DNA from 4 places in the Vibrio crassostreae genome. Region 4 is predicted to be linked to each of the others. Evidence: predicted binding sites of a transcription regulator. Region 4 holds the regulator's gene; each other region holds the start of a gene.
What was found. The regulator PurR, encoded in region 4, represses purine synthesis genes. The targets are predictions, from matches to a motif close to TNANGNAAACGTTTNCNTNA.

Region 1: purL (phosphoribosylformylglycinamidine synthase) is a predicted target of PurR. The motif match lies at 2,310-2,329, and genes of this name have one in related genera.
Region 2: folD (bifunctional methylenetetrahydrofolate dehydrogenase/methenyltetrahydrofolate cyclohydrolase FolD) is a predicted target of PurR. The motif match lies at 3,893-3,912, and genes of this name have one in related genera.
Region 3: pyrD (quinone-dependent dihydroorotate dehydrogenase) is a predicted target of PurR. The motif match lies at 5,212-5,231, and genes of this name have one in related genera.

The regions. Positions count from the first base shown of each region.
Region 1 covers NZ_AP025476.1:763,172-771,257, forward strand. Annotated here, with positions in the region: partial or broken gene tadA (tRNA adenosine(34) deaminase TadA) at 1-109, shown strand, start outside; gene OC193_RS03550 (hypothetical protein) at 172-303, opposite strand; gene mltF (membrane-bound lytic murein transglycosylase MltF) at 606-2,174, opposite strand; gene purL (phosphoribosylformylglycinamidine synthase) at 2,504-6,415, shown strand; gene OC193_RS03565 (DUF3332 domain-containing protein) at 6,680-7,213, shown strand; gene dapD (2,3,4,5-tetrahydropyridine-2,6-dicarboxylate N-succinyltransferase) at 7,312-8,086, opposite strand, start outside.
Region 2 covers NZ_AP025476.1:2,549,255-2,557,340, forward strand. Annotated here, with positions in the region: gene OC193_RS11255 (NADPH-dependent FMN reductase) at 1-330, opposite strand, end outside; gene OC193_RS11260 (YfcL family protein) at 506-769, opposite strand; gene OC193_RS11265 (elongation factor P hydroxylase) at 779-1,309, opposite strand; gene OC193_RS11270 (trimeric intracellular cation channel family protein) at 1,609-2,232, shown strand; gene aroC (chorismate synthase) at 2,346-3,431, opposite strand; tRNA gene OC193_RS11280 (tRNA-Arg) at 3,703-3,779, opposite strand; gene folD (bifunctional methylenetetrahydrofolate dehydrogenase/methenyltetrahydrofolate cyclohydrolase FolD) at 3,991-4,848, shown strand; gene OC193_RS11290 (IS3 family transposase) at 4,916-5,758, opposite strand; gene OC193_RS11295 (helix-turn-helix domain-containing protein) at 5,755-6,264, opposite strand; gene OC193_RS11300 (cation:proton antiporter) at 6,395-8,086, opposite strand, start outside.
Region 3 covers NZ_AP025476.1:1,798,001-1,806,086, reverse strand. Annotated here, with positions in the region: gene OC193_RS08340 (NAD-glutamate dehydrogenase) at 205-5,046, shown strand; gene pyrD (quinone-dependent dihydroorotate dehydrogenase) at 5,359-6,369, shown strand; gene OC193_RS08330 (cell division protein ZapC) at 6,576-7,124, shown strand; gene rlmKL (bifunctional 23S rRNA (guanine(2069)-N(7))-methyltransferase RlmK/23S rRNA (guanine(2445)-N(2))-methyltransferase RlmL) at 7,633-8,086, shown strand, end outside.
Region 4 covers NZ_AP025476.1:2,322,612-2,330,697, forward strand. Annotated here, with positions in the region: gene elyC (envelope biogenesis factor ElyC) at 1-814, shown strand, start outside; gene torR (two-component system response regulator TorR) at 1,016-1,729, opposite strand; gene torD (molecular chaperone TorD) at 2,015-2,662, shown strand; gene purR (HTH-type transcriptional repressor PurR) at 2,978-3,982, shown strand; cyclic di-GMP riboswitch class I at 4,153-4,238, shown strand; gene OC193_RS10345 (TfoX/Sxy family DNA transformation protein) at 4,366-4,956, shown strand; gene OC193_RS10350 (TVP38/TMEM64 family protein) at 5,091-5,771, shown strand; gene OC193_RS10355 (putative signal transducing protein) at 5,819-6,136, shown strand; gene OC193_RS10360 (alpha/beta fold hydrolase) at 6,267-7,064, opposite strand; gene glgA (glycogen synthase GlgA) at 7,350-8,086, opposite strand, start outside.

The DNA.
Region 1 (8,086 bases), 1.6 Mb from region 4:
GGCATTTTTTAAGCGTCGTCGTAAAGAGATAAAAGAGAAGCGAAAGCAAGAACGTCTGTTGGAAGAGCAGCGTTTAGAAGCCGAGGTGAAGGCTGGGAACAAGAAATAGCAGCGAGCTTTCGGCACTCTCAATCGCAAGAGTGCCAGCGCCAACCGACTTGGTTACTATATTTACTCAGCAATCATCTGCATGAAAGCGCGGTTGCGCCAAATGATCTTCTTCTTGTTGTTTGAAAGCATACGCTTACGACGGTTTGCAGCAACGGTCTTATCAAGGCGCTTCGATTTCAGTTTCTTCATCATTTCAATGATTTCCTATTTGTCGTCTGACTTTGTAGTTTGGGCTAACGATTTAATTATAGTGTTATTCGTTTATTTGGCTTGTCGCGCGCTTGGCTTACCCAGAAGAGCAGCTCTAGCTAAACCCAGCACTGATGTGCAACAGAACGTAATTTTTGATTATGGTGTGCCGTTATAAAGTTCGATTGTTACTGCAATATGACACATCGAGTTTCATGGCCTTTTGTCGAGCGTGTTCTTTTTCGCGCAGTTATAAAAAGCACAATAAAAAAGAGCAATGCTTAATGGCATTGCTCTTTTAGTATCTACTGCGAAGGTTCCGAACTGCTTAATGTCGATTGAGCAGCACTAATGCTTGATTCAGCACCTGAGGTTTCTAAAGGCGGGATCACCACCAAACCTTCAAGGCTCGCTTCTTGCTCTTTATTGCGCTTATTCACATGGCCAATGATGCTCTGGTAATAACGGCGAATGTTCTCAACGTAATTCCTTGCTTCATCACCACGCGCATACCCATAACGAGTCTTACTGTAGTACTTCTTCTGTCTCAATAGAGGCAATCGGTCTTTTACATCGCCCCAAGCATCAGGATCTCCGCCTTGTGCCTTCGTGAGACGACGCGCGTCCATCATGTGCCCGTAACCGACATTGTATGAAGCAAGGGCGAACCAGATCTTTTCATGTTGTGTGATTGAATCTGGTACTCGGTTCACGATACGACGCAGGTATTCAACACCGCCTTGTACTGACTGTTTCGGGTCAAGACGGTTGGTTACACCAACACTCTTCGCAGTAGGCAGTGTTAGCATCATCATGCCTCGCACTCCAGTTGGCGAGCGCGCAACAGGGTTCCAGTGTGACTCTTGGTATGCCAATGCAGCAATCAAACGCCAATCAAACTCTTGTGAGTACTTCTGAAACAACGGCGACCATTTTGGTAGTTTGCTATCTAATGCGCGGATAAAGGCGCGAGTATCAACGTAGTCAAAAGTACCGATGTGGCCGATGTATTTCTCTTCCAGTGAAGCGAGTTCACCAGACTGTTTTAGGTTACCGAAGAACTCAATCAACAGAGCATAAAGGCTTTCATCTTCAGACTTCTGCAAATACCAAGAGATAGGTTGGTCTTCTGTCAGTTCAAAAGCCAAAGCTACGTCTGGGTATAAACGTTGTGCCAGTGACAGCTCAATTGAGTCAGCCACAGTGAATAAGCGCTCCCCAGTCGAGACTTCTTTAAGCAGGTCGTTGATATCAGCATTGCCGACCGCATCATAGATAAAGTCATCGTGTGTTTTTTGCAGCTGCTTTAGTGTTGGCTCAAAGTGTGAGTCTTTCACTACAACCAAAGATGGCGTTAATGTGTCAGTAGACGCCGCCTCTTCTGATTCAGTTTGCGCTTTTACAAATTCAGCCTGACGCTCATTCTCGAAATTGATCAGTTGTTCAAGATTTCTTGGTCGCCACTGGCCTTTTTTGTATACGACCTGTTGGCTTACATAGTAATAAGCAGGTGCGGCGCGATAAGCGCGTGTCTGTTTGTTGTTTTGCGTTAAGCCGGTTGCGATAAGATCGATTTCGCCTTTCTGCAGGGCAGGGAACAGGCCAGACAAACGGTAAGCGGGTTTAACCTCAAGCTTTACACCAAGCTCCTGCGCAAATTCACGCGCTAATTCGTAATCCAAGCCAGCAGGGCCATCAGGACCGATGTAATAAGAGAGTTGGTTATTGAGGGTGCCGACACGAAGAACGCCACGATCTCGTATCTGCTCAAGGACACTTTTAGGTTCAGATTCAATCTGACATCCAGCCAACCCAAAGAGGGCGATGGCGAGCAGAAGGAACTTAGACGAAAAGATGAGCGTAAATTTAGGCATCAAAATGAAATCTCGAAAAGTGGAAGCCCCTTTATACCAAACCCCGCAAGGCTGGCAAAGCAGGTTTAATTAAACAGTTGTAAAAGTGGTGATAAATGCAGCAAAAGTACCATTTACGCAGAAAGATAAAAAAAATCACGCAAACGGTTGCTTTTGGTGTTACGTCACAAAAAGAAATGCTTTATAATGCGCTCGCATTGAAGAGGTGGAATCGGCATAGGTTTGGCAACCTTCGGGAATAGCTTCGAAGAAAACAGTTAGGTTGTTCCTATAACCCACTGAATTTATTCCAATACTACCTTAATCAACTGCATAAGAGACGTAAGCACATGAGAATTTTGCGTGGCTCCCCAGCTCTATCTGAGTTTCGTGTTAACAAGCTTTTAGAGCTTTGTCGTGAATTAAGCTTACCTGTAACAGGTATTTACGCTGAGTTTGCCCACTTTGCTGATCTAACGGCAGACCTAGATGAGTCTGAAGTTGAGAAGCTAGAAAAGCTACTGACTTACGGTCCAACGATTGAAGAGCATGAACCTGAAGGTTTACTGCTGCTTGCAACGCCACGCCCGGGCACTATCTCGCCTTGGTCTTCAAAATCAACAGATATCGCACACAACTGCGGACTGGCTAAAGTGTCACGTTTAGAGCGCGGTACTGCTTTCTACATTGAAACCTCTTCTGAACTTTCTGAGCTTCAACTTGTTGAGCTGAAAGCGATTCTGCACGACCGTATGATGGAAGTGGTTTTCACTGACTTCGAATCAGCGGCGGCACTATTCACGGTTGCTGAGCCTGCTCCTTATGCGGAAGTTGACCTATTAGCTGGCGGACGTAAAGCGCTTGAAAAAGCAAACGTTACCCTAGGTCTTGCACTTGCAGAAGATGAGATCGATTACCTTCTTAAAAGCTTCACTGAGAAGCTAGGTCGTAATCCGACTGACATCGAGCTAATGATGTTTGCACAAGCGAACTCAGAGCACTGTCGTCACAAGATCTTTAACGCTGACTGGACTATCGACGGCGTTAAGCAAGAAAAATCATTGTTCAAGATGATTAAGAACACCTTTGAAACGACACCAGAACACGTTCTGTCTGCTTATAAAGATAACGCAGCGGTAATGACAGGTTCTGAAGTAGGTCGTTTCTTCCCAGATCCAAAAACTCGCCAGTACAACTACCACCAAGAGAAAACACACATCTTGATGAAAGTTGAAACGCACAACCACCCAACGGCAATCTCTCCGTGGCCGGGCGCATCGACAGGTTCAGGCGGTGAAATCCGTGATGAAGGCGCAACAGGTATTGGTGGTAAGCCAAAAGCAGGTCTTGTTGCTTTCTCTGTATCTAACCTTAAGATCCCGAACTTCGTTCAACCTTGGGAAACTGACTTTGGCAAGCCAAGCCGTATCGTTACTGCATTGGATATCATGCTTGAAGGTCCTCTTGGTGGCGCGGCATTCAACAACGAATTTGGTCGTCCAAACCTACTTGGCTACTTCCGCACTTACGAAGAGAAAGTAAACTCTCACGCAGGTGAAGAAGTACGCGGTTATCACAAGCCAATCATGCTAGCTGGTGGCCTAGGTAACATCCGTGACGAGCACGTTCAGAAGAAAGAGATCCCAGTAGGTGCAAGCCTTATCGTTCTAGGTGGTCCAGCGATGAACATCGGTCTTGGTGGCGGTGCGGCATCTTCAATGGATTCTGGTTCTTCTTCTGAAGATCTTGATTTCGCTTCGGTACAACGTGAAAACCCAGAGATGGAACGTCGTTGTCAGGAAGTTATCGACCGTTGTTGGCAGTTAGGCGATGCGAACCCAATCGCATTCATCCACGATGTGGGCGCAGGCGGTATCTCAAATGCACTTCCTGAGTTAGTAGACGATGGCGAGCGTGGCGGTATCTTCAACCTACGTGACGTGCCAAACGATGAGCCGGGTATGAGCCCACTTGAGATCTGGTGTAACGAATCTCAAGAGCGTTATGTTATGGCTGTTGCTGATAAAGATATGGCAACGTTCGACGCTATTTGTAAGCGTGAACGCGCACCTTACGCAGTGGTTGGTAAGGCAACTGAAGAGCGTGAACTTAAGCTTGAAGATTCACACTTCGACAACACGCCAATCGACATGCCAATGGACATTTTATTAGGTAAAACACCTAAGATGCACCGTGACGCGATAACACTAAAAGTGAACAACCCTGCGATTGATCGCTCTGGTATTGAAATGAACGAAGCGGTTGACCGTGTTCTTCGTCTACCAACTGTTGCAGAGAAAACATTCCTTATCACCATCGGTGACCGCTCGGTAACTGGCCTTGTTGCTCGTGACCAAATGGTTGGCCCATGGCAGGTTCCTGTTGCTAACTGTGCGGTAACGGCTGCAAGTTACGACTCTTACCACGGTGAAGCGATGTCTCTTGGTGAGCGTACGCCAGTGGCCCTACTAGACTTCGGCGCATCAGCTCGTCTAGCGGTTGGTGAAGCAATCACAAACATCGCAGCGACCAATATCGGCGATATCAAACACATTAAACTGTCGGCTAACTGGATGTCTCCAGCGGGTCACCCAGGTGAAGATGCAGGTCTTTACGAAGCGGTGAAAGCCGTCGGTGAAGAGCTGTGTCCAGCACTGGGTCTAACTATCCCTGTTGGTAAAGACTCAATGTCTATGAAGACTAAGTGGGAAGAGAACGGCGAGCAGAAAGAAGTAACGTCTCCGCTATCCCTTGTTATCACTGCATTTGCTCGTGTTGAAGATGTTCGTAAGACAATCACACCTCAGCTTCGCACCCCTGATAACCTTGAAGGACTAGGCGACACTTCACTAGTGCTTATCGACCTAGGTAATGGCAAAAACCGTTTAGGTGCAACGGCACTAGCGCAAGTTTACAAGCAACTTGGTGACAAGCCAGCTGACGTAGACAACGCAGCACAACTAAAAGGTTTCTACGAAGGCGTTCAAGCACTTGTAGCGAACGACCAAGTTGTCGCTTACCACGATAAAGGCGATGGTGGTCTATTCGTAACGCTAGCAGAAATGGCGTTCGCAGGTCACTGTGGTGTTAACGCTGATATTGCGGCGTTAGGCGAAGATACGCTTGCGGCACTTTTCAACGAAGAACTGGGTGCAGTAATCCAAGTTCGCAATGATGACCTAGACGCAGTACTTGCTACTCTTGCAGCAAATGGCCTAGAAGCGTGTTCACATGTCATTGGTTCTGTTGAAGCTTCTGATGAGCTAGTGATTAAGTCTGGTGAGTCTGTAGTAATTGAACGTAACCGTACTGAACTACGTACTATCTGGGCTGAGACGACGCACAAGATGCAAGGTCTACGTGATAACCCAGTTTGTGCTGACCAAGAACATGAAGCGAAGAAAGACAACTCAGATCCAGGTCTGAACGTGAAACTGAGCTTCGACGTAAACGAAGATATCGCGGCGCCGTTCATCAACACAGGCGCTAAGCCTAAGATGGCGATTCTACGTGAGCAAGGCGTCAACTCTCACGTTGAAATGGCAGCAGCATTCGACCGTGCAGGTTTCGAAGCAACTGATATTCACATGAGCGACATCCTAACGGGTCAAGCGGTACTAGAAGAGTACAACGGCCTTGTGGCTTGTGGTGGCTTCTCTTACGGTGACGTACTAGGTGCTGGTGAAGGTTGGGCTAAGTCGGTTCTGTTTAACGACTCGACTCGTGACCAGTTTGAAAACTTCTTTAAGCGTGAAGATACCTTCTCTCTAGGTGTGTGTAACGGTTGTCAGATGTTATCTAACTTACGTGAACTTATCCCGGGTGCTGAGTACTGGCCACGCTTCGTTCGCAACGAATCAGAGCGTTTCGAAGCTCGTTTCAGCCTAGTTGAAGTTCAGAAGTCTGATTCTGTATTCTTCAACGGCATGGAAGGTTCTCGTATGCCAATCGCGGTTTCTCACGGTGAAGGCCGCGTAGAAGTGCGTGACAACGACCACCTAAACGCGATTGAAAACTCAGGTACGGTTGCTCTACGTTACGTTGATAACAACGGTAACCAAACGCAGCAATACCCGAACAACCCGAACGGTTCGCCAAACGCTATCACTGGTTTAACGACTACAGACGGCCGCGTGACTATCATGATGCCGCACCCAGAGCGTGTATTCCGTACGGTTGCAAACTCTTGGTCTCCGGAAGGTTGGGGCGAGAATGGCGCTTGGATGCGTATGTTCCAAAACGCACGTAAGAATGTGGGTTAATCACTTTCTTACAGGTCGCATTAATCTAGGCTAGGTTAATCAAAAATGAAAAGCGCAGATCGAAAGGTTTGCGCTTTTTTATTTCCTAAGATTTAGGAACTAATGCGAAATAATTGAGGTTTGCAGTTTGCTGTTCTAAAAATCTCCACTACGCTAAATGTTATGGAATCAATTTGTTAGGCGAATAGCTCTTGTATTCGAGCAAGGAAAGCTTCGTTCGGCTATGCAAAAACTGAATCAATCATCGTGGCATAAGAGGGATCTATGAAAACAACAATTACAAAAGCCGTTGCAGTGGCAGCGATTGTCATGTCGTTAGCTGGGTGTGTAGGTAGTAACGCGGTTACTGGGAAACTAATGAAGTTCAACGTTGAGGTGGTGGATAACCGTTACGCTCGTGCGGGTGTCAACTTCTTGCTTGCTCCGGTTTACGCACTAACCACCGCAGCCGATTACATTGTCTTTAACTCAATCGAATTCTGGGCGGGTAAAAACCCACTCACAGGCGCGCCTCACATCTTTGATAGCAAAGTCGACACCATGATTGATGTGAACGACAGCCTTGATGATTCACTAAAAGAAGCGCCACTTGGTTTCAATAATCGCCAGATTGAATGGGGTGAGATGCAACAAATCGATGAGAACACCATTCGCATGGACATCACCTACAACGATGGCCAGAAAGCCGTTCTGACGGGTGTTCGTGATGGCGATAAGGTCAGCTACTACATGGATGGTGCGCTAGTATCAGAAACATCTATCCAGGCTCTAGAGCAGTTAGCCGCAGAGAAGGTGTAACGACTTTCGTTATCTACAGATAAAAGAAAAGCCGCTGGAGTTAACCCCAGCGGCTTCGTATTTTTTAGTATCTAGTAATTTAGCATCTAGCGCTTAAATTAGTTGTTGCTGTGTAGCTCGCTGTTCAGTTCAACAGCAGACTTGTTCGCTAGACATTCAATTTGACCAGTGATCGAGTTGCGACGGAACAGAAGATCAGAAACGCCAGCTAGATCGCGAGCTTTAATGATTTCTACTTCGTTGCCTTCTTTATCTAGCATGCGAACCTTAGTACCTGCAGTTACGTAAAGGCCAGACTCAACAGTACAACGGTCGCCCATTGGGAAGCCAAGACCCGCGTTTGCGCCTAGTAGGCAGTTTTCGCCGATAGAGATAACCATAGTACCGCCACCAGACAGAGTACCCATGATAGAAGCGCCGCCGCCGATGTCTGAACCGTTACCTACAACAACACCTGCTGATATACGACCTTCAACCATGCTTACGCCAGCTGTACCTGCATTGAAGTTGATGAAACCTTCGTGCATAACCGTTGTGCCTTCACCCACATGTGCGCCAAGACGAACACGAGAAGTGTCAGCAATACGAATACCTGTTGGTACCACGTAATCCACCATTTTAGGGAACTTGTCTACGCAATCTACAGATAGAGCGCGACCAGCTAGGCGTGCTTCGATTTGACGCTCAGCTAGCTCAGGAAGATCGATTGGACCTTCGTTAGTCCATGCGATGTTGTGCAGTAGACCGAAGATGCCGTCTAGTACTGTACCGTGTGGTTGAACTAGGCGGTTAGAGATAAGTTGCAGCTTAAGGAAGCCTTCAGCAACTGATGCTGGCTTTTCGTCAGTCGCAAGAACAACAAGAACAAGTGGC
Region 2 (8,086 bases), 230 kb from region 4:
TAGGTAAACCGCCGGCTTCTCGCCAAACACAGAGCGCTCAATGCGTGTCGCCCAATCAAATAGGTTTTTGTACGCAGCTGGGTAGTGGCCGTTGTGCTCAGCAAAAGAGATAACAAACGCATCTGCTTCAGCTAAATCACGTAAGAATGCTTGTGCGCCTTCCGCTTGGCCAATCTCTTTTTCAGTGTCTTCACTGAACATAGGAACGTTGTAATCGTTGATGTTTAGAACTTTAACTTCAGCACCTTCAATCAAGTTAGCTGCGTAAGTTGCTAGAGTTTTGTTGATAGAAGTAGAGCTTGTGCTTGCGCCGAATGCGATAACTTTCATGATGTGACCTTTTCTGTAAATCCGTTAAGTGGGATTAGAATAACGTAGTCAGAAAATGGAACCATCACAAGGATTGAACGGACTCATTCAAAAATTTCGAATGAGTCTCAAATAATTAACAGCTCAGCAAAATGGAAAGGAAGGGACTGAGCGGATAGTGATAAATTGTTAGCTATTAAGCTTGGTTTTGCAGTTCAACCCAAAGGTCATTAACGATGGTGCGATCTGCTGGCGTTAGTTCAGAGCGAGCGTCATCTAGGCTCTTCTCGATGCGTGCTTTTACTTCAGCTACGTCTTCAATGCCTTCTTCTTCACATGAAGCCACTGACAGAGAAATATGACCACGTAAGTAACCACCAGCAAACAGTTCATCGTCTGATGCGTTTTCAATGCGAGCATCAATTACTTCAAGTAGTTTTTCTTCAAATTCGATAATCATAATATTCTCTTATTTCACAATAAATTGGCTAGTACATAAAGGTTCTACATCGTAGAAGCTGCGTAATGCTTCAGAGAGCATTTTTACGCGAGGCGGAAGACCAGCTTCAAAGATACCCATGACTTCGCTGTGTACTTTATTCATAAAGGCCAAACGATCTGGCTCAAAATCGCCGTGTAGATTGTCACAGCTGACATTAAAAGGAAAGCCTGCACTCATCGCAATGATCCATTCATACGCTTGTGGGCGAATTTCTACTTTTTCAAACTCAGCTTGAACCGACTCAGTTCGACCATCAGGCTCATACCAATAGCCAAAATCTTCCAACAAACGACGCTCAGGACCAGCGACACACCAGTGCGCTATCTCGTGAAGTGCAGACGCATAAAATCCGCGAGCAAATACGATACGGTGATGAGGAACCTCCCCATCGGCTGGCAGGTAAATAGGCTCGTCTGCACCCAGTTCGAGTTTGGTATTGTAACTCTCGAAAAAGGTTTGATTGAAAATATCGATGATGTCTGGGTATTGGTGCGTCATAAAATCAAATTTAAGTAAAAAGAACCGGGGCATTTTGCGTTTTTTTAAGCGCTCGGTAAAGCCCTATCACGAGCAATGGCATTAGGTTGCCCCCAATACTTTACTGTGACAATCGATTGCTGATCCCAGATTACACTACTTTGAGGCGAATGATTAGTTTAGCTAATCTGAAACACACATTCACGGTACAAATATTCATTCGTCAATCAGCGTTTTTACTACTACACTCGCGCTTCATTTTTATATCCCTAAGGCCTATAAGACTCCAATTTATAGACCTATATTATAGAGCTACAGCAATGCTACTAAGTGTTTTGTATATCATTGGCATCACGGCAGAAGCCATGACCGGCGCTCTCAGTGCTGGCAAACAAAAAATGGATTGGTTTGGTGTAATGTTGGTTGCCAGTGCAACGGCAATTGGCGGCGGTACAGTACGAGATATCTTACTCGGCCATTACCCTTTAGGTTGGGTTGAAAACCCACAGTATCTGGCAATCACCTGTATCGCAGGTGTTATTACAACCGGACTGGCTAAATGGGTTATCAAGCTCAAAGGGCTATTCATTCGTTTAGATGCACTAGGGCTTATCGTGTTCAGTATCATTGGTACTAAGGTAGCGATCACCATGGGTCTACATCCAATGATCTGCATGGTGTCTGCGCTAGTCACGGGTGTCTTTGGTGGTTTACTACGCGACCTCATCTGTCGTCAAACACCATTGGTGTTGCATGAAGAGCTATATGCCTCTGTCGCACTTGTCGCTTCAGGTTTATACCTAGGTTTGCTTGAACTTGGCATTAACGACGTAACCGCGACGATTGTGACGCTTGTGGTTGGTTACTTGCTGCGTATGGCGGCTGTACGATTCAAGTGGCGTTTACCTTCGTTCCAGCTTGATCCTGAAAGCTCGGTACATTAGATAATATATTCTCAATTACGCAGAATATAAAAAAGGGTTGCTTCATTACGAAGCAACCCTTTTTGTTTTTATCAAATCAGTTTCAAATCTGTTCCGATTACAACGAAGCAGAACTAGATTTTTGGCGTTTCAGTTGTCACACCAAAGTTTTGACCACGGTGACGTAGCAAGTGATCAAGCAATACAATCGCTAACATCGCTTCTGCGATCGGCACGGCACGGATACCTACACATGGGTCATGACGACCTTTAGTGATTAGTTGCGTTGCTTCACCGTCTTTAGTGATCGTGTCACCAGGAACGGTAATGCTTGATGTTGGTTTAAGCGCAATGCTTGCAACAATATCTTGGCCAGTAGAAATACCACCTAAGATACCGCCAGCATGGTTGCTGCTGAAACCTTCTGGCGTTAATGGATCACGGTGTTCACTACCGCGTTGATTAACGACGTCAAAACCATCACCAATCTCAACACCTTTCACCGCATTGATGCTCATTAGAGCGTGAGCAATGTCAGCATCTAGACGATCAAAGATTGGCTCACCAAGGCCTACAGGCACTTTAGTCGCAACCACTTGAATCTTCGCACCAATCGAGTTGCCTTCTTTTAGCAAGTCACGAATCAGTTGATCAAATTCTGGTACTTTGTCGGCATCTGGACAGAAGAAAGCGTTGTTTTCAATCTCGTTCCAATCCACTTTATCAATTGAGATATCACCCATTTGAGAAAGGTAAGCTTGGATTTCAACACCAAATTCTTGTTTTAGGTATTTCTTCGCAATCGCACCAGCCGCAACACGCATTGCAGTTTCACGAGCTGAAGAACGACCACCACCTCGGTAATCACGCACACCGTACTTTTGATGGTACGTATAATCAGCGTGTCCGGGGCGGAATTTGTCTTTAATTTCGGAATAGTCTTTAGAGCGTTGGTCTGTATTTTCAATCAATAGACCAATAGAAGTGCCCGTAGTTTGGCCTTCAAATACACCTGATAAGATTTTCACTTCATCCGCTTCACGGCGAGCCGTTGTATAACGAGAAGTACCAGGGCGACGACGGTCCAAATCTCTTTGAAGGTCTGCTTCGGTAATTTCTAATCCTGGTGGGCACCCATCTACGATACATCCTAGTGCGATACCGTGACTTTCTCCGAACGTGGTCACGCGGAAATGTTGTCCGATACTGTTTCCTGCCATTACTTCCTCTAAATCAGCTATTGAGCAGAAGGTTTGATTCCTAAACCCACTGGCGAACAGCTTTACTTGTCTATTCTTCGTAAATTCATAGTGGCTTTATTACCAAATGATGTAAACCCCAAAAAACGAACAATTTTAACTTTCTATTACATGAGCCGAATGAAATGAATAACGCGGGGGAAATGAGTGGCGCTTTGAGAAGAGTATTTTTATTATGGTAGGAAAGCAAAAAACCCGACAACTCGGAGAGTTATCGGGTTTCTTTAAATAATGGCACGCCCTGAAGGATTCGAACCTTCGACCACCTCCTTAGAAGGGAGGTGCTCTATCCAGCTGAGCTAAGGGCGCGCTACAGGAACGAATTATACGAATTCGAATCAGTAAAGCAACGGCTTTATGTAACATTCTGATCTAAGTGGGTAAAAAAAGGGCAACAAACATATAAGTGTTGGAAAATAGAACAAAGCAAACGTTTGCTTGATGGTAATCAAAAAGATTTTCTGGAATAATGCGCCAAAAACATCAGCCACTAACTTGAATATCAATACTAAGGAAATTCATGACTGCTCAAAATATTGATGGAAAGCTAATTTCTCAAACGGTTCGCTCCGAAGTTGCTGCACGTGTAAAAGCTCGTACTGAAGCTGGATTACGCGCTCCGGGCCTAGCGGTTGTTTTAGTGGGTGAAGACCCTGCTTCTCAGGTTTACGTTGGAAGTAAGCGTAAAGCGTGTGAAGAAGTTGGCTTCGTGTCTAAATCTTACGACTTGCCAGCCACTGCGACAGAAGACGAATTGTTAACACTGGTAGACCAACTGAACCAAGACCCAGAGATCGACGGTATTCTGGTTCAACTGCCTCTACCTGCTGGTATTGATAGCACTCACGTTCTTGAGCGTATCACGCCAGAAAAAGACGTTGATGGCTTCCACCCATACAATGTCGGCCGTTTGGCTCAGCGTATGCCTAAGCTTCGCTCTTGTACGCCAAAAGGCATCATCACGCTGCTTGACCGTTACAACATCGATTTACGTGGTAAGCACGCGGTTGTCGTTGGCGCATCAAACATCGTAGGTCGCCCAATGACGCTAGAGCTTCTTCTAGCAGGTTGTACAACGACAACATGTCACCGCTTCACCAAAGACCTTGAAGGCCACGTGCGTCAAGCAGACGTTGTTGTAGTTGCCGTAGGTAAGCCAAACTTCATTCCAGGTGCTTGGATCAAGAAAGGCGCTGTTGTGGTCGATGTGGGTATCAACCGTTTGGAATCTGGCAAACTAGTGGGTGACGTTGAATACGACGTAGCGAAAGAAAGCGCAAGCTTCATCACGCCTGTACCGGGTGGTGTTGGTCCAATGACAGTTGCGAGCCTAATCGAGAACACCATGATCGCTTGTGAGCAATTTCACTCGAAATAATCCGCAGCGCATATAAATAAAATTAGAAAGCCGCAATGAAGTGACCCCGTAAAGTTGGACATTTCTGTTAAGCGGCTTTCAAGGCCTGAGTTCGATATTCTATCGGAGTCAGGCCTTTTAGTTTCACTTTTATACGTTTGGTATTGTAGTACTCGATGTATTCTTTAATTTGCTCTATCAGAGCATCTGCATCTTCAAAGCTTTGGTTGTGATACATCTCTGTTTTGAGTAAAGCAAAAAAGTTTTCAGCAACCGCATTATCCAAGCAGTTACCTTTTCTCGACATGCTTTGCGTTAACCCACTCTCCGCTACCTTTTTCTGATACTGTCGATGGCGATATTGCCAACCTTGATCGCTGTGTATAATTGGCTTTGAGTTGGGTTTCAGCTTTGATATAGCCTCCGTCAGCATATCCGTGACAAGCGGCAAGCAGGCATTTTGGGCCACTCTATAAGCAACCACTTCCTGAGTAAACAAGTCGACAATGGGAGACAAGTATACTTTCTGCTCTTTGACTTTGAACTCCGTGACATCAGTTACCCACTTTTCGTCGGGTTGAGTCGCACTAAAATCTCTTTCAAGCACGTTGGGAGCTGCTGTTCCAGACTCTCCTCGGTATGAACGATACTTTTTAATCCTGACTGTCGATTTAAGGTTCAGCTGAGCCATAAGTCTTTGAACCGTTTTGTGATTAAGCACGACCCCCTGATTTTTTAGTTCCAAGTGAATACGGCGGTAGCCGTATCGACCCTTATGTTCATGATAAATTGACTTTATCAACCGCAGCTCACGTTCGTAGCTATTTGGGCGCTTGCTCGTTTGAGCCTGATAATAAAAGACACTTTTTGCCAGCTGTAGAGTGTGCAGTAAGTGCTTTAGTGGGTACTTGCCTTTAAGAGTTAGAGCTATGACCGCTTTTTCTTTGTTCGACGGTTTTTTTCCTGCTCCAACTCTTCCAACTTTTTTAGAACGGCATTCTCGGTTCGTAAGTAGACCAACTCCTCTTTTAGCTCCTCAAGCGTCATTTCATTATCAGGCTTAGTGGTACGTTGAGGTTGCTGTTTCATTGAGGGTCTTCCTTTCTGGCGCATTTTGAGCCCTTTGATACCCAGCTCATTAAATCGTTTGAGCCAGACAGAGAGTATCCCAGGGGATGAGAGGTTTAATACAGCGCTAGTGTGCGTGAGAGACCATTCATTCGTCCACATTAAATTCAATGCTTTTCGTTTTGTCTGAGCAGTAGCAGCATGCTTAGTTGGTAAAAATGAAGCAGTGCCGTGGATGGCAAACACTTGAGCCCAATACCGAATCTGTCTTGACGAAATTGAATATTGTTTGGCTAAGTAGAGAGATGACGTGCCATCTAAGTATTGCTTAGCAATGATACATTTTAGCTCTCGGCTATATTTGGACATAAAAAGACCCCCAATAATTGGTGTCCAACTATTGGGGGTCAGTTCACAACGTGATGAACGCTGCGGCTTTTTTGATACTTAGACATTCGTTTTGAAACAGGGCGACTCGCTTTTGATACGCTGCTATTCACTACTTATCTGGATTCTCGACTTTTTCCGTCTGTTCAGAAGGCGGTAATAAACTAATAAGCTCACACTCCGTTGATATGAGTTTTTCCAACTCAGATCCTTGTGTAATCAAACGGAAATCACCGCCAGTAATCACCCCAAGAGGAATGGCTTTAGGGTACAGCGCGTTAAACTCGTTTAAATCAAATGCCTCGGTCAAACCTGTACTTTTAATTTGGCTACCCTGAGCCATTAACGAGTTGAGCTTGGAGTAGGTAATTCCTTCAGAAAACAAACTTCGATTACCATCGCGACTCACTTGATGCCTTTCATGCTTAGTCTCTGACGATTCAAGCTCAAACACCTTATTGGCACCAAATTCATCTTGGTAATGCATGCTGACTAACGGGTTGGTTTGACGATAAGGCGAGACGATCATCGCACGCCCTATCCCATCCAATTCCAGATTGTTTTCCGCGTGGCTTGAAGCTGGGTTACCAAAGTAGACATTCAAATTATCCATCCTCGCCAAACGAATGCTCTCCCAGTTGGTATCGGCAAGCACACTGTTGATATTGTGTGTGGCTAGAACCTTGGCAAACTGTCTTGCGAAATGAGTTGCGCCAAAGAAAATCACCCCTTGTGCTTTCTCTTGAGTCACACCTAACCTTCTCGCCCACCAGCTTGCGGTAAAACTCTGAATAACAACCGTACCAATAATGACTAAGAACACCATTGGCACCAGTAGATCTGCGCCTTCAATCAATTGCTTCTCTTGCAGTTTGATAGCAAACAGAGAAGAAACCGCGGCTGCTACGATCCCGCGAGGTGCCATCCAACTCAAAAACCATTTATCCGCCGAAGTAAGATCCGTACCGATCCCGCTGATCCACACGCTTAACGGACGAGCCACCAGCATAACCACCGCTAACAACCCTATACCGCCCCAACCTATCGAAAGGAAAGTCCCCGAATCGAGTCGACTGGCTAGCAAAATAAACAACGCAGAAATGAGTAACACGGTCAGGGTTTCTTTGAATTCGATGATGTCTTCGATATCCAAGCCTTTCACGTTGGCAAGCCAGATCCCCATGATGGTCACGGTTAATAAACCCGATTCTTCACTCAAGTCATTCGAGAAAGAGAACGCAGCGAGCATTAGCGTCAATACGGCCACATTACGTAAATAGTGCGGTACCCAATGCCCTTGCAGCATCTTGGCAATCAAATAGCCACCGATGATCCCTAAACCTAAACCAATGGCTAAGGTTAGTCCCAGAGCTGAAAGTACATGTCCTGTAGGATCGGCCGAAGAGACTATGTATTCATAAACCAGAACAGCAAACAGAGCGCCAATGGGATCAATCACTATCCCTTCCCATCGCAAGATACTGCCTAAGGAGGATTTAGGCTGAATACTGCGAAGCATGGGTACGATCACCGTTGGGCCAGTTACCACGACTAATGCACCAAACAGTGCGGCTAACGGCCAACTAAAGTCCACAAAGTAGTAAGCACCGACCACGATACACGCCCAGGTAATCAACATGCCGAAACTCACGAGGTGAGTCACCATCCGGCCATGGCCTCTGATTTCTTTGAAATTTAGGGTTAATGCCCCTTCAAACAGGATGATGGCAACCCCTAATGAAATCATAGGAAACAGCACATCACCAAAAATGGCATCGGGATTTAAGATATTCAAGCCAGGACC
Region 3 (8,086 bases), 520 kb from region 4:
AAGGAATCTTAATCACATAATCAAACATTTCACCTCTTACCACCTCCAAAACAATTAACTATTTTTCAATAATGCTTTTACAATAAATGAATGCATTACCTTTGCTTAACTCGTTAGTAGAAAAGCGCTCAGCGGCACGTTTCAAACACTAGCTTAAGTGATCCCCCTAATAATAAAATATAATTCTAATTGTGGAGTGTGACTATGACCGCACGTGAAACTGTGGTTCCAGTTTTACTTGAAAAAGTTTACAAGCTGATTCAAGACAAACTTGACCTTGCTCATCGACCTCTCGTAACTCAACTTGCTCAACACTTGTTTAGTAACGTTTCTCACGACGATCTAACTCAGAGAAACGAATCCGATTTATATGGTGCTGTAGTTAGCTTATGGCATCACATCAATGAAAAGAAAGCCGACGAAATCTCTGTACGCGTTTTCAACCCGACGGTAAGTCGTCAAGGTTGGCAGTCTACTCATACTATCGTTGAGATAGTCGTTCCAGACAGTCCGTTCCTTGTTGATTCTGTAAAAATGGCACTTACTCGCCTAGACCTTTCTTCTCACCTTATGCTTCATAACCCAACACAAATCTCTCGCTCAGATAAGGGCAGTGTTGTCGGTGTTAGCAATAACGAAGGTGCATTCCAATCGCTTTTCCATATCGAAGTAGACCGTCTTAGCAGTAAAGCTGAAATGACAGCTCTTAAAACGGAGCTACTGGATATCTTTACCGATACTAGCTTAGTTGTGAACGATTGGTTGAAGATGGTTGAAAGACTTGAAGAAGTAACCAATCAAGTAGAAAAGCAGAAAGAGAGCATTCCTGTAGATGGCCAACGTTTTGATGAAACGTTGGCGTTTCTTCGTTGGTTAGGTGAACACAACTTTACATTCATGGGTTATAAGGAATATGACCTAGTTTCAGTTAACGGCGACACTGAACTGCAACCGACCAAGGAGCAAGGTCTTGGTTTGTTTGCGAATTCAGATCGTGTACGCAACGTTAAGTTGTCTGAGTTTTCTGATTCGGCACGCCTTGAAGCGAAAAAGCCTTATGTACTTATTGTAACCAAGGGCAACACGGCTTCACGCATTCACCGCCCAGCTTACAACGATTACATCGGTATTAAGAAGTTCGATAAGAACGGTAAGGTCATTGGTGAGCACCGCTTTACTGGTCTTTACACGTCTGCTGTTTATAACCAAACCGTTGAAACGATTCCTCTTGTTCGTGAGAAAGTAGACCGAATCTTAGACGCGAGTGGTTACCGTGAGGGTTCATACTCTTACAAAGCACTGCACAACATTCTTGAAAACTACCCACGTGATGAACTGCTTCAAGCTCGAGAAGAAGAGTTACTTGAAGTGGGTACTGGCGTAGTACAAATGCAAGATCGCGATCTTCTGCGTCTGTTCGTTCGCAAAGACCCGTTTGGCCGTTTCTTTAGCTGCATGGTTTACGTAACAAAAGATCGTTACAACACTGAGCTTCGTCGCCAAACACAACGCATCTTGAAGCAGTACTTTGGTTGTGAAGAAGAGGTTGAATTCACAACTTACTTCTCTGAAAGCCCACTGGCGAGAACGCACTATATTGTTCGTGTTGATAACAACAACATGGATGTGGACGTGAAAACAATTGAGCAAAATTTAATGGAAGTATCGTCTACGTGGGATGACCGCCTGTCTGAATCAATCATTGCAAACTTCGGTGAGAGCAAAGGTCTTCCATTGTCGAAAGAGTACATGCGTGCATTCCCACGTTCGTACAAAGAAGACATGATGCCAGGTTCTGCAGTTGCGGATATTGAACGTTTAGAAGCACTAAGTGAAGACAACAAATTGGGTATGCTTTTCTACCGTCCTCAAGAAGAGGCGGCAGATTCAAAAGCAGTTCGTTTGAAGTTGTTCTACCACAGCGATGAGCCAATTCACCTTTCTGATGTTATGCCAATGCTTGAAAACTTTGGCCTACGCGTTATTGGTGAATCACCTTATGAAGTGCGTAAAACTAATGGTGTGACATATTGGATCCTTGATTTCTCGATGTTGCACAAGAGCGATAAGACTATCGATCTTCGCGAAGCGCGCGATCTTTTCCAACAAGCGTTCGCAGCAATTTGGGCGGGTGAGTTAGACAGCGATGGTTTCAACCGTTTGGTACTTGGCGCTGGTCTTTCTGGCCGTGAAATCTCAATTTTACGTGCTTATGCTCGTTACATGCGTCAAGTGGGTTTCCCATTCAGCCAACAATACATTGAAGACACATTGTCTCATTACCCAGAGTTAGCAAAAGGGCTAGTGAGCTTATTCGGCAAGCGTTTCGATCCTAAACTGAAGGGCAGCGTGAAAGGCCAACAAGATCTTATTAAGAAGATCACTGAACAGTTGGATCATGTAGAGAGCTTGGATGATGATCGTATCATTCGTCGCTACATGGAAATGATCACTGCAACGCTTCGTACTAACTACTACCAAGTAGATGAGAACAAGCAGTCTAAACCTTGGTTGGCTCTGAAAATGAGACCAAGCGAGATTCCAGATATCCCTGCGCCGGTTCCTGCGTTTGAAATCTTCGTTTACGCACCAGATATTGAGGGTGTTCATCTACGTGGCGGTAAAGTAGCACGTGGTGGTTTACGTTGGTCAGACCGTCAAGAGGACTTCCGTACTGAGATTCTAGGTCTAGTTAAAGCGCAACAAGTTAAGAACACGGTTATCGTTCCGGTTGGTGCTAAAGGTGGTTTTGTTTGTAAGCGTCAACACACTATGTCTGGCCGAGATGAGATCTTTGCTGAAGGTCAACGTTGTTACAAGCGCTTCATCCGTGCCTTACTAGACGTATCAGACAACATCATTGAAGGTGAGGTTATCCCACCTAAGAGTGTTGTTCGTCACGATGAAGATGACCCGTACTTGGTTGTAGCTGCCGATAAAGGTACCGCGACATTCTCAGATCTAGCGAACTCGGTAGCTGAAGAGTACAACTTCTGGTTAGGTGACGCGTTTGCCTCTGGTGGTTCTAACGGTTACGACCATAAAGCTATGGGTATCACGGCGAAAGGTGGTTGGGAATCTGTTAAACGTCACTTCCGTGAAATGGGCATCAACTGTCAAAGCACAGACTTCACTGCAATTGGTGTAGGTGATATGGCGGGCGACGTATTTGGTAACGGTATGCTGCTATCTAAGCATATTCGCTTACAAGCTGCGTTTAACCACATGCATATCTTCATTGACCCGAATCCAGAGTCGGCATCAAGCTGGGTAGAGCGTGACCGTCTGTTTAATCTGCCTCGTTCAAGCTGGGAAGATTACAATAAAGACCTGATTTCTCAAGGTGGTGGCATCTTCTCTCGTCGAGCGAAGTCTATTTCCCTAACACCTGAAATTCAGAAAATGCTGGGTACCAAGAAAGCTTCTATGGCACCAAACGACTTGATCAAAGCGATCTTGTCTATGCAGGTTGATCTACTTTGGAATGGCGGTATTGGTACTTACGTTAAGTCTTCTAGCGAGACTCATACTGATGTGGGTGACCGTGCAAATGACGTGCTACGTATTGACGGCCGTGACCTAAAAGCTAAGGTGGTTGGTGAAGGCGGTAACTTGGGTATGACTCAATTGGGTCGTATTGAATACGCTCTAACGGGCGGTCGAGTGAATACTGACTTTGTTGATAACGTTGGTGGTGTAGATTGCTCGGATAACGAAGTTAACATTAAGATCTTCTTGAATGGCTTAGTGTCTAATGGTGATCTAACCGTTAAGCAACGTAACCAAGTGCTTGAGTCAATGGAAGATGAAGTTGGTGAAATCGTACTAGATGATGCGTACTGCCAAGCTGAGTCCATCTCTGTGACTGAGCATCAAGGTGTTGGCTTAGTGAAAGAGCAAATCCGCTTCATCCACACAATGGAAAAAGCAGGATATTTAGACCGTGGTTTGGAATACATCCCAGATGACGAAACGCTGCTAGAGCGTGAGAAGCAAGGCCAAGCATTAACAAGACCTGAGCTATCAGTATTGATCGCTTACGGTAAAATGGTTCTAAAAGAAGATCTTGTAAGTGATGATATTGCGAATGATGAGTTCCATGCTCAACAACTGATGCAATACTTCCCAACAGAGTTACGCCGTAACTACTCCCAGCACATGGATAACCATCCACTACGTGCCGAGATCATTGCAACTGCGCTTGCTAACCAAATGGTTAACGAGATGGGCTGTAACTTTGTGACTCGTTTGCAAGAAGAGACGGGCGCGAACATTGTTGATATTGCGAATGCTTACGCGGCATCACGTGAAATCTACGGTCTAGGTAAGGTACTAAAGAGCATCCGTGAACTGGACAACATCTCAAGTTCTGAAGCTCAATACGAATTGCTTTACCATGTGCGTCGTACGCTTCGTCGCCTAGCACGCTGGTTGCTAAGAAACCGTACGGGTAAACAGTCAGTGAACGCATTGATTGAGCTTTACCAAGGTGATGTGGCTGCGATTACTGAAAAACTGGACGAAAACCTAGTCGCATCAGAAGTAGAAGAGCATCAAGCAATGGCTCAACTATGGATTGACCAAGGTGTAAACGCTGAGCTAGCTAATTCAGTGGCTCGTTTGTCTAGCCTGTACTCAGCACTGGATATATCCACAGTAGCTCGTGAAACAGGTAAAACAGTACAACAAGCGTCTAAGCTTTACTTCAACCTTGGCGACCGTTTGTCACTGCATTGGTTCTTGAAGCAAATCAATGGCCAAGCTGTAGACAACAACTGGCAAGCGCTGGCACGTGCTGCATTCAGAGAAGATCTGGATTGGCAACAACGTCAGCTAACTGGCCAAGTACTTAACTGTGGCTGTGCTTCAGACATCGATGTGATTAAAGCGCTTGATGACTGGATGGAAAGTAACTCTGTTTCTCTGCATCGTTGGGAGAGCATCTTGAACGAATTCAAAGTGGGCTCTGTTCATGAGTTTGCTAAGTTCTCAGTGGCGTTGCGTGAATTGATGCTACTGAATTTAAACTGTATGTCGAAAGACTAATAGCTAGATAGAAACGAAAAACTGTAAGGGCAGGCCATTAGGTCTGCCTTTTTCGTTTGGCTAAACAGTTTTCGATAAATTAACTATTCGTACAAGTCTCACTGTATTAGTGAGCTGGTGGCTGAAGAGGTATAAGGAGCATTCCCTATAGATAATCAGAGCTTGAAACGGTAACGTTTGCTTAATAATGAACCTCATTCGTTAGCAAACTCGATTATCTTACCCTTACAGACAGTAATAGATTGAATAGTTGGGTAAATAAGTAAATAATATCGCCCCGTTTACACGGGGCTTTTTTCTATCGGAGGCACAATGCTTTACCGTCTAGCCAGAACTGGCTTTTTCCAACTTGATGCCGAAAAGGCACATGATCTTGCAATTCAAAATTTCAAACGCTTTACAGGCACACCAATTGATCTTTTGTATCGCCAACAATTACCTCATCGACCTGTAGAGTGCATGGGTCTTACTTTTAAAAACCCAGTTGGCCTCGCGGCAGGCCTAGATAAAAACGGCGAATGTATTGATGCATTTGGCGCTATGGGTTTTGGTTTCGTAGAAGTAGGAACAGTGACTCCACGTCCACAAGCGGGTAACGACAAACCTCGTTTATTCCGTCTTGTTGAAGCTGAAGGTATCATCAACCGCATGGGCTTTAACAACCTAGGCGTCGACAACCTTGTTGAGAATGTTAAGAAGTCGAACTACGATGGCATCTTAGGTATTAACATCGGTAAGAACAAAGACACACCAATTGAAAAGGGCGCTGAAGATTACTTGATCTGTATGGAGAAGGTATATCAATACGCTGGTTACATTGCTGTGAACATCTCATCACCAAATACTCCAGGACTTCGTTCTCTACAATACGGCGAAGCTCTAGACGATCTGTTGTCTGAACTTAAAACCAAACAATCTGAACTGGAAGAGAAGCATGGTAAATATGTTCCTCTTGCTCTTAAGATTGCTCCGGATCTAAGCGACGACGAAATTCGCCAAATTTGTGAATCATTGATCAAAAATAAGATCGATGGTGTGATCGCAACAAATACAACATTGGATCGTTCAATCGTTGAAGGTATGAAACATTGCGATGAAGCGGGTGGCCTAAGTGGACGTCCAGTTCAATCTCGCAGCACTGAAGTAGTTCGCAAACTTCACGAAGAGCTTGGTGACAAACTGCCGATCATTGGAGTAGGTGGTGTTGACTCGTATGTTGCTGCAAAAGAGAAAATGATGGCAGGCGCGAAGCTTGTACAAGTTTACTCTGGTTTCATCTACAAAGGTCCAGGCCTAGTTGGCGACATCGTTAAAAATCTATAAGCTGAAAATTGCTTTTATTCTTGAAAAGCGACAATCTGGCATCGTCTTACTAAAAGAGACACTGTAACTCACTGAGTTGTAGAGAAAAGCGATAAGAAAGAGGAATTCATTTCCTCTTTTTTTTTGCCTATTGCTCAGTAAAATTACTGTAATTGAAGGTAATTTTGCGTTTTACCTAATGGAATGGTTCAACAGTGTGAGACGAAATGATGCTTAAACCTAGCGATACATGGAGTTGGTATTACGATGAGCAGCAATGTTCATTAATGCTAAACCTCGGAGAGGATATGATTTTCAAAACGAATCTGGTCCGCAATAAGCTGGTGGACTGCGCGTTTAGAGATAATGAATTCACCGTTGATGACGCATCTTCATACCAAACTTTCAAAGAACAAATTTCTGGCTTAGAACTGTCTGAGCCTCGCCAAGCTGAACTCGCGCTTTATTGTGTGGCAGCAAAACGCTTCCATAAGCCTGTACAGCCTAAGAGTTGGTTCTTCGACTCACAGGGCGCTGGGCATGAATATCCTCAAGAAGGGGATATCGTACAAATGAATAACGAGCATAGCTTAGGGTATTTCATTGTATTAGAAGTGGGAGAGTGCGCGAGCCTATGTGCATTTGTCGACCTAGAAGAGTTTCTGCTTACACCTTCAAAAGGGTTACGCTTTGGCGACTCGATTAAGGTCATGCACGATAGAATGATAGACGCGAACGCTATTCTTCATCAAACGCACATTGCGATGGTCGGTTAGCCTTCTATTCAGTCCATCATTTCTCACACACATCGCAACGCGTAAACCTGTCAAACCTTCCCCAAAATCGGCTCAATAGCCGATTTTTTTGTGCCTAAAAAACCTCATCCTGATAAATACATCACTGCTTAACCATTTAAATAGTGAACTTACGACTATTTTTTCGCCTTAATTTCAGCCTGTTTTCATCGCTAGAAGTGTAATTTGTCCATCTTTATTCCCTGTTTTTGGTCTTTTGTAGCTAAATTTCACCCATAAATCCATTTTGGTATATACCAATTTAAAGGTGAATATAAATTCACATTGCTGTTTTGGTTAACAAATGGTCAGAAATGGAGTTGGTTCGATAGGTCTTGTGTTCTAAGGGGATGTGGGTAAGCGATCGCTTCAAGACTGTGCATTTGCTAGCCAGTTAGTCGAAAGATTCAATGAAAAGACGCGTTTAGTGTGATGCTCTAGTTACAAATTCAGGTATAATCGAGCTCATTTTTATCAATAAAAGAACACTATGAATCAATATCTAGCGGTTACCTCAAACGGCCTTGAGAATTTATTAGTTGAAGAACTAACCCAACTAGGGATTACAAACGCAAAACCTGTTCAAGCAGGTGTTAAATTCAAAGCGACCAATGAGCAAATTTATCGTTGTTGTTTGTGGAGCCGTTTGGCTTCTCGATTTGTACGTGTCCTTTCTGAATTCACTTGTATGGATGACATGGATTTGTACCTATCAACCACTGCGGTTAACTGGGTAAATCAATTCCATAGCTCTAAGCGTTTCGTTGTTGACTTTAATGGTACGAACAACGAAATCCGTAACAGCCAATACGGTGCGATGAAAGTAAAAGATGCCGTTGTTGATTGCTTCGAGAAGAAGTCTTTGCCTCGTCCTTCTATCAGCAAAGAGAACCCAGATGTTCGTATTCACGTTCGTCTACACCGTGATAAAGCGATTCTTGGTG
Region 4 (8,086 bases):
GATGCCACTACCAGCAATGTTAATTCTCGCTTTTCTAGGTTTAGCCCTAGTGATGTTTACTACCAAAAGGAAGACGGGTTGCCTAATCACCCTTTCAGCCCTATGTGGTATTTTCCTAATCGCTTTCCAACCAGTTTCTAGTCAACTTTTAATGCCAATGGAAAGGCAACACACCGCTTTTTTACCTGTCGATGAAACCGTCGATTACGTGATGGTTCTCGGAAGTGGTCACGTCGTAGATGACCAAATTCCACCGACATCAGAACTGAGCCGCACCGGCCTGATGCGCTTAAGTGAAGGGATTCGTATTCTACGTCTTTACCCTGGTGCGAAACTCATTTTGTCTGGCTATGGTGCTGGCACTGAAGTAAGTAACGCAAGAATGATGGCTAAAGTTGCACTAGCACTTGGTGTTGCGAAGCCTGATATCATTCTGCTTGAAACAGCAAAAGACACTTGGGAAGAAGCCCGTCAAGCCGCTGCGTTCGTTAAGAATAAAAGAATGGTGTTGGTGACTTCAGCGAGCCATATGACTCGCGCACTGAACGAATTCAATGCTGCCGGCATGAAACCCTTGCCAGCACCAACCAACTATCTTGCACAAGAAGGGATTGTTGAGCCTTGGAATAAGTACATGCCTAAAGCGATCTATCTGGAACAGACAGAGCGTTACTGGCACGAGACCATGGGATTGGTTTGGCAAAGCCTACGTGACTGGTTAGACACCAGTAACGATATATCGGAAGAGCCAATTGTTGTTCCTGAGCCTTCAAGCTTAACTGAAGAATATGGTGAAGTTTCTGCAGCGCAGTAAACTCAACCTGATGTTTCTCTCTGCTTATGCCTAACTCAGCCTAATGTTTAAATCCGCTTATTGGTAGGTAGAATCGTAAAACAATTCGTAGACTGTCAGTTCGATAACGACAACCGCTAAGCAATAAAAAAGCCGAGACATCAATGATGTCTCGGCTTTTTCGTTCATATGTCGTTCCCAACTAAAAGTTCACGTAGAACATTAGTCACCAGCAAACATGTAACCTTCACCGTGAACCGTCACAAAGATTTGTGGGTTCTTAGGGTCGAATTCCATTTTTGCACGCATGCGACGAATCAGTACGTCGATCGTACGGTCATTCGGTGCATCCACTCGGTGGCTGATCATATTCAGAATACGTTCGCGACTTAATACTTGGTTAGGGTAAGAAGACAAAGCCACCAACAGTTCGTATTCAGCTTTAGTCAGCTTCACTGGCTCGCCATTTTTGCTTAGCGCACGACGAGGAATATCAAATGTCCACTCACCGAAACGAACCACAGACTCGTCTGATGTTTCTTCTACTGCGCCAGCTGCCGTTTTACGAGCGGCAGAAATACGCCAAAGTAGGTTTTTAACTCGAACCAATAACTCGCGGAGTTCGAAGGGTTTAGTAACGTAATCGTCCGCGCCCATTTCAAGGCCAACGATTTTGTCGATGCTATCCGTGCGTCCAGTAACTAAAATAATTCCAATGTCTGATTGACTGCGTAATTCGCGAGTTAGCATCAATCCATCTTCGCCTGGTAAGTTGATGTCCAGCATAATGAGGTCAACGTTGTTTTCTTCTAACACGCTTCTCATTTGAGCGCCGCTTTCCGCTTCGCTCACTGTGTAACCTTCGTTCTGGAAGTATCCAACCAGTTTACTGCGGGTTACCACATCATCTTCTACGACTAATACGTGATAGCTCATCTACACCACTTTTCTTATTTAATAGTTTCAGTGACTATTCTATTCATAACTCGTAACAATTCTAGTAGTACAGAAGATAAAAGCCAGAAACATGGATTTTTTTTGATACAAGACAATCTTAAACCTTGCTATTTATCGTCCATCGCAATTCAATATAGGCATTACTACTAACGAGTAACTTTGCGTTTCGCAAATAACCTTGTTATTCAGCCTTGGTGTGCTTATGCCCAAGTGACTTCAAGATGCATATAAGTAACATCACAAGACTAAGTCAGGATCTAACAAATGAAAGATACGAAAGCGTTCAACGAGCAAAGAGCAGAAATATACTGGTGGCTATCAAGCTTATTTGCCAAAGAGCTCACTCAAGAAGAACTCGATCACTACCACTCTGTTGAAATTCGTTCTTTCCTGACTGGTTTAGGCGAAAATGAAACACTAAAGCCAGCGATTGATAAGCTAGTGGATGCGCTTAACCGCCTACAAACACGTGAAGATGCTCAACTAGAATTGTCTGCAGACTTTTGCGATCTTTTCTTAAAAACAGATAAACACGGTGCTCTTCCTTACGCTTCTATGTATATCGGTGAAACTGGCCTTTTGAATGATAAGCCTGCAAAAGATATGGAAGAGATCATGGCTAAGCACAATTTAGTGGTGAACCAAGATCTAAAAGAGCCAGCAGACCACATTGCTATCGAACTCGATTTCCTTGGTAACTTGATCATTCGTTCAAACGAAACGGATATTGAAGAAGAGCTAGAGAATTCATTTGCCGTTCAACAGCAGTTTATCGAACAACAACTGCTGACTTGGGTACCAAAGTTCAACGTGAAATGTCATGACGTTGATGAATTCGGTTTCTACGCCTCCGTCTCATCTTTGCTACTCGCATTCTGTCAATTAGACACTCAATATTTAGCTGGTGAATAGCTTATTGGATGACTAGGTAAATAAATTCAGTAGAATGTGACAATTCACCCGGATTTCTGGGTGAATTTTATTGCGAGTAATTTCTAGTCAGTCTAAAATTGTGACCGCAAACGATAAAATATGAAACATTCACGAAATGCTATACTTATTAAAGTTCAGAGCATTTCGGTGTTAAGACAAGCCGCTCAATAGCGGTTTTTTGTTTTTTAGCACTTTAGTACCCAAAGAGCCCTACAAATTTAAGCTCTTAGTTAGGTAGCTTAACGGCTACTTTATTCCGTACTTGGGGAAAGTAGCTTCTAATAGGATAAAACCATGGCCACTATAAAAGATGTCGCTCGCTTAGCCGGCGTATCAACAACAACCGTTTCTCACGTAATCAATAAAACTCGCTTTGTTGCAGAAGCAACTCAAGAAAAAGTAAACAAAGCCGTAGATGAACTCAACTATGCACCAAGTGCTGTTGCTCGTAGTTTGAAGTGTAATACCACACGCACTATCGGCATGCTTGTGACTCAATCAACTAACTTATTCTTCTCTGAAGTTATCGATGGTGTTGAGAGCTACTGCTACCGTCAAGGTTACACTTTGATCCTGTGTAATACGGGCGGTATCTATGAGAAGCAACGTGACTACATTCGAATGCTTGCAGAGAAACGTGTAGATGGCATCTTAGTTATGTGTTCTGACCTAACTGAAGAACTAAGAGAGATGTTAGACCGTCACGCTGACATCCCTAAAGTTATCATGGACTGGGGCCCTGAGAGCTCTCAGGCTGATAAGATCATCGATAACTCTGAAGAAGGTGGCTACCTAGCGACCAAATACCTTATTGAACGCGGTCACTCTAAGATTGCATGTTTAAGTGGCCACTTAGACAAAGCAGCATGTGTTGAACGTATTGCCGGTTACAAGCGCGCACTCAACGAAGCTAAGATTTCTGCCGATGAAAATATGATCATCGAAGGCAACTTCGAGTGTGATACAGCAGTACTTGCTGCAGAACAAATCGTTGAGATGGAAGATCGCCCAACGGCGGTATTCTGCTTTAACGATACAATGGCACTCGGCCTAATGAGCCGCCTGCAAGAAAAAGGCATTCGCATTCCTGAAGATATCTCAGTGATCGGTTACGACAACATCGAACTGGCTGAATACTTCTCTCCACCGTTAACGACAGTTCACCAACCAAAACGTCGTGTTGGTAAGAATGCATTCGAAATTCTATTAGAGCGCATCAAAGACAAAGACCACGAAAAACGCGTCTTCGAAATGCACCCTGAAATTGTTGAGCGAAGTACAGTTAAAACGTTAAATTAATTGATAATTCAAGTTTAATGTCATCAAGCGCACCTTTAGGTGCGCTTTTTTTATCAACAACTATAATGAACCTATATGCACAATGGAAAGATCATTAATTGAAGCAATGTCACATTTTGAAATATCAACTGTGAGCTTCATTCAACAAAAACTTTATTCTATTCAATCAGTCACGCACAGGGCAAACCACTCGAAAGAGTGAGACGCAAAGCTTCCGGCCTAAACCACTCGTTGGTATGGTAGCGGGGTTACCGATGGCAAAATGCAGTAACTACTAATAATTTAGTAATTTACGGCTTATTGACAATGTAATTGCAACATTTTGCTAATCTCTCGGACCTGCTTATTTGGTGGCGTAGTTCAAATACACCGAGATAAATAACATGGATAAACCGATACTAAAGGACTCGATGAAGTTATTTGAGTCCCTAGGAAAAATAAAATCACGCTCAATGTTTGGTGGCTTCGGTCTTTTTGCTGATGACACTATGTTTGCTCTGGTTGTAAATGACCAGTTGCACATACGCGCAGACAGAGGCACAACGAAACAATTCGAACAACAAGGGTTTCAACCATACGTCTACAAAAAACGTGGTTTCCCTGTCGTTACTAAATATTTCGCTTTACCTGAAGGCTTATGGCAAGACCAAGAAAAAATCTTGCAACTTGCAACCACGTCTCTAGGTTTTGCTAAAGAAGAAAAAGCTGAGCAGTCTTCTGCTAAGCCGACCCGACTCAAAGATCTGCCTAATCTTCGACTCGCTACCGAGCGTATGTTGAAAAAGGCAGGGATCGATTCTGTAGAACGTTTATATGAATCTGGCTCTGTAAACGCATTTAACGCCATCAAAGAATCGCATGCGTCTTCTGTCAGTATTGAACTACTTTGGGCGCTAGAAGGCGCGATCAATGGTACACATTGGTCTGTTATACCGCAGCAGCGTCGCGAAGAGCTTATCAATCGGGTCAATTAACATTGTCAGTGCAATCTATATACATAACTAAGCCGCATTTACTGCGGCTTTTTTTATATCTGATGAAAGTTAATCTATGCTTTGCCTGTCTATCTATACTATCGGTATGCATTGAAAATTTAGAGGAAGTATCAATGAGTAAGAAAATGATATTGGGTATTGTGTTGGTCGTAACCATCGTGGTGTTAGGCATCAATTTCGGCCAGTACTTAACGCTTGAAAATGCTAAGGCCCAACAAGCTGTGTTAAATGACTATATTGACAGCAACTTTATTGCTGCTGCCGCTATCTATTTTGTCGCGTATGTAATGATTACAGCTTTCTCCATTCCCGGAGCCGCTGTTGTGACCCTATTAGGGGCTGCGCTATTTGGCTTCTGGAATAGCTTGCTGCTAGTATCTTTCGCAAGTGCGATCGGTGCGACCTTAGCCTTCTTAAGTAGCCGTTACTTGTTGCGTGACTGGATTCAAACCAAGTTTGGTGACAAATTGGCGACAATTAACAAGGGAGTTGAAAAAGACGGCGCATTTTACTTATTTTCTCTGCGTCTGATTCCTGTATTCCCATTTTTCCTTATCAACCTATTGATGGGTCTAACACCGATGTCAGTGAGTCGTTATTACATTACAAGTCAGATCGGGATGTTACCGGGGACGGCGGTTTTCTTGAATGCTGGTACTCAGCTCGCAGAAATTGATTCACTTTCAGGCATCGTCTCCCCTTCAGTACTATTGTCATTTGCGTTATTGGGGATATTCCCAATAGTTGCTAAATGGTTGATGGGTAAGTTTCGCTCAGCACCCGTAGCTGAATAATTTATAATAGCCAAACAACACAGATAGCCGAATAAGGTTCTATTTCAATGAAAATCTTCAGTGCATCGAATCCGACAGAAGCTCATATCATCTGTGGATTGTTAGAAAGCGAGAATATTGCCTGTGAAGTCCGTGGTGAAGGGTTATTCGGATTGAAAGGGGAAATCCCATTTACGGAAGAAACTGACCCTTACGTGTGGTTATATGAGCCAGAATTGGCCAGTAAAGCTCGCACAATCGTCAATGACTACCAAAAACAGCAAGATTCTATCATCTATGAAGAGTGGCGTTGTGGTGAGTGTCATGAAGTCAACGAAGCGCAATTCGGCTCTTGTTGGCAGTGCGGTGCTGCTTCACCCGAATAGCAGAGTTTCAGTGACCTTATAAGACAATTAGGCCGATACCTCCTCCAAATAAAAACGGGAAGCTAAAATTAGCTTCCCGTTTTTATTTCAATTCGATTCAATCATTATCTTTGATTTCGCGCCTAGAAAATCACTGGATTTGTTTTTGAATAAACGCAATCGAACGCTGATTAAACTCTTCAGGGTTTTCCACGTTACATACGTGCCCACAATTCGGAATCTCTACTAGCTCGCTCGACTCATGCGCTGCGACCATTTCTTTAACTGGTTTGATGAACATGTAATCTCGCTCACCCATCAAATACAAAGTCGGAATCGGCAACTCTCTGTCTTTGAAATATTTCATCAATGGGTTTACATCAGCCGTTAATATAAACCATCGTTTAAACTCTTTTTGACACAGTTTTTTCGCTTCACGGATAAACAGGTGACGAGACTCTTTCTGGCTTTTTTGTGGCATAACAACGTAAGCAAAAAGGCTGTATAACCACATATAAGGAATGATGTGCTTGCTGAGGTTACCCAGCTTGATTAAGACTTGAGAACGAGTGTTGAGTTTAGTCACGGCACCACCCAGCACCATTGAGCGTACACGACCGGCCGCTAATTCTGCAACGTTACGCACAATAATCGTACCCAAAGACATGCCGACGAAATGTGCAGAACGGATTTTAAGATGGTCTAACACTTTAAGAATATCAAGCGTCACCGATTTAAACGTATAACGATTCGAAATCAGCCCTTTAAGTATATTGTCTGATTTACCATGCCCTCTCAGATCAATGAGAAGTAAGTTGAAGTGCTGTTTATACGCTTTGATCTGCTTGAACCAGATGGAGGAACTACCTCCTGCGCCATGCACAAATACAACCCACTCATCGCTCGTAGGGTGAGTAAATGTTTTATGAAATAGTAAACTCTCAGACATACCTATCGCTTTAATTATTGGAATGGAGCTGTGCCTCATCACGAGGCGGTGACTAAGGATATCACGCTATTAAGAACTTTAAGTGATAATAGTGTCAAACCTATCATTAGTCATGTGAATACCTACCCCACCTTTTCTACCTGACTAAAATGAGTTTGCAAGCTTTGTCTTCGTAAACGTGATGTGCTCTGACCAGGAAACAAAAAGGCACTCTACGATTAGAGCGCCTTCATTTATTGCGAGCTGTTGTTGTCCGCCAGCTAATTTTAATGCTAAGTCAACAAGTTAAAGTGCTGAATGGTACATAGTGAGGTATTCTTTAGCCGCATCTTCCCAACTAAAATCTTGCTGCATCGCATAAAGCTGGACACGCTTAATTTCAGATGGGTTTTGTGCATAAAGCAATAATGAACGATGTAACACAGCTAATAGCGCTTGCGGTGTTGGCTCTTCAAAAGCAAACCCAGTCGCGACTTCAGGATCCTCATCGTAATCATTCACGCTGTCTTTTAAACCTCCCACAGAACGAACAATCGGCAAAGTACCGTAAGCCATGCTGTAGATTTGGTTTAAACCACACGGTTCAAATTCAGAAGGCATCAAGAAGAAATCAGAGCCCGCTTCAACCAAATGCGCAAGTTCATTATTGTACGCTTCTACGAACGAGAACTTATCTGAGTGAAGTGCTGATAGCTCTTTCAATTGACTCGCCAAAACCGGATCGCCAGTACCGACAATCACGATCTGAAGGTCATTTTTCAAAAACTGTTCGATGATAGGCAGTAAGTAATGAACACCTTTCTGATTCGTCAGGCGACAAACCATGCCATAAACCGCGCAATCGGCAACGGGTAAACCCACGTCTTGTTGCAGCTTTTGCTTACAAGCTGATTTTCCGCGAGCCATACTATGCTTGGTCGCTTTGTATTTACGAGGAAGGAAAGCGTCTGTTTCCGGGTTCCAAGCACCGTAATCACAACCATTCAAAATGCCGAAAAGATCCGCAGATCTGTGTTGGAATT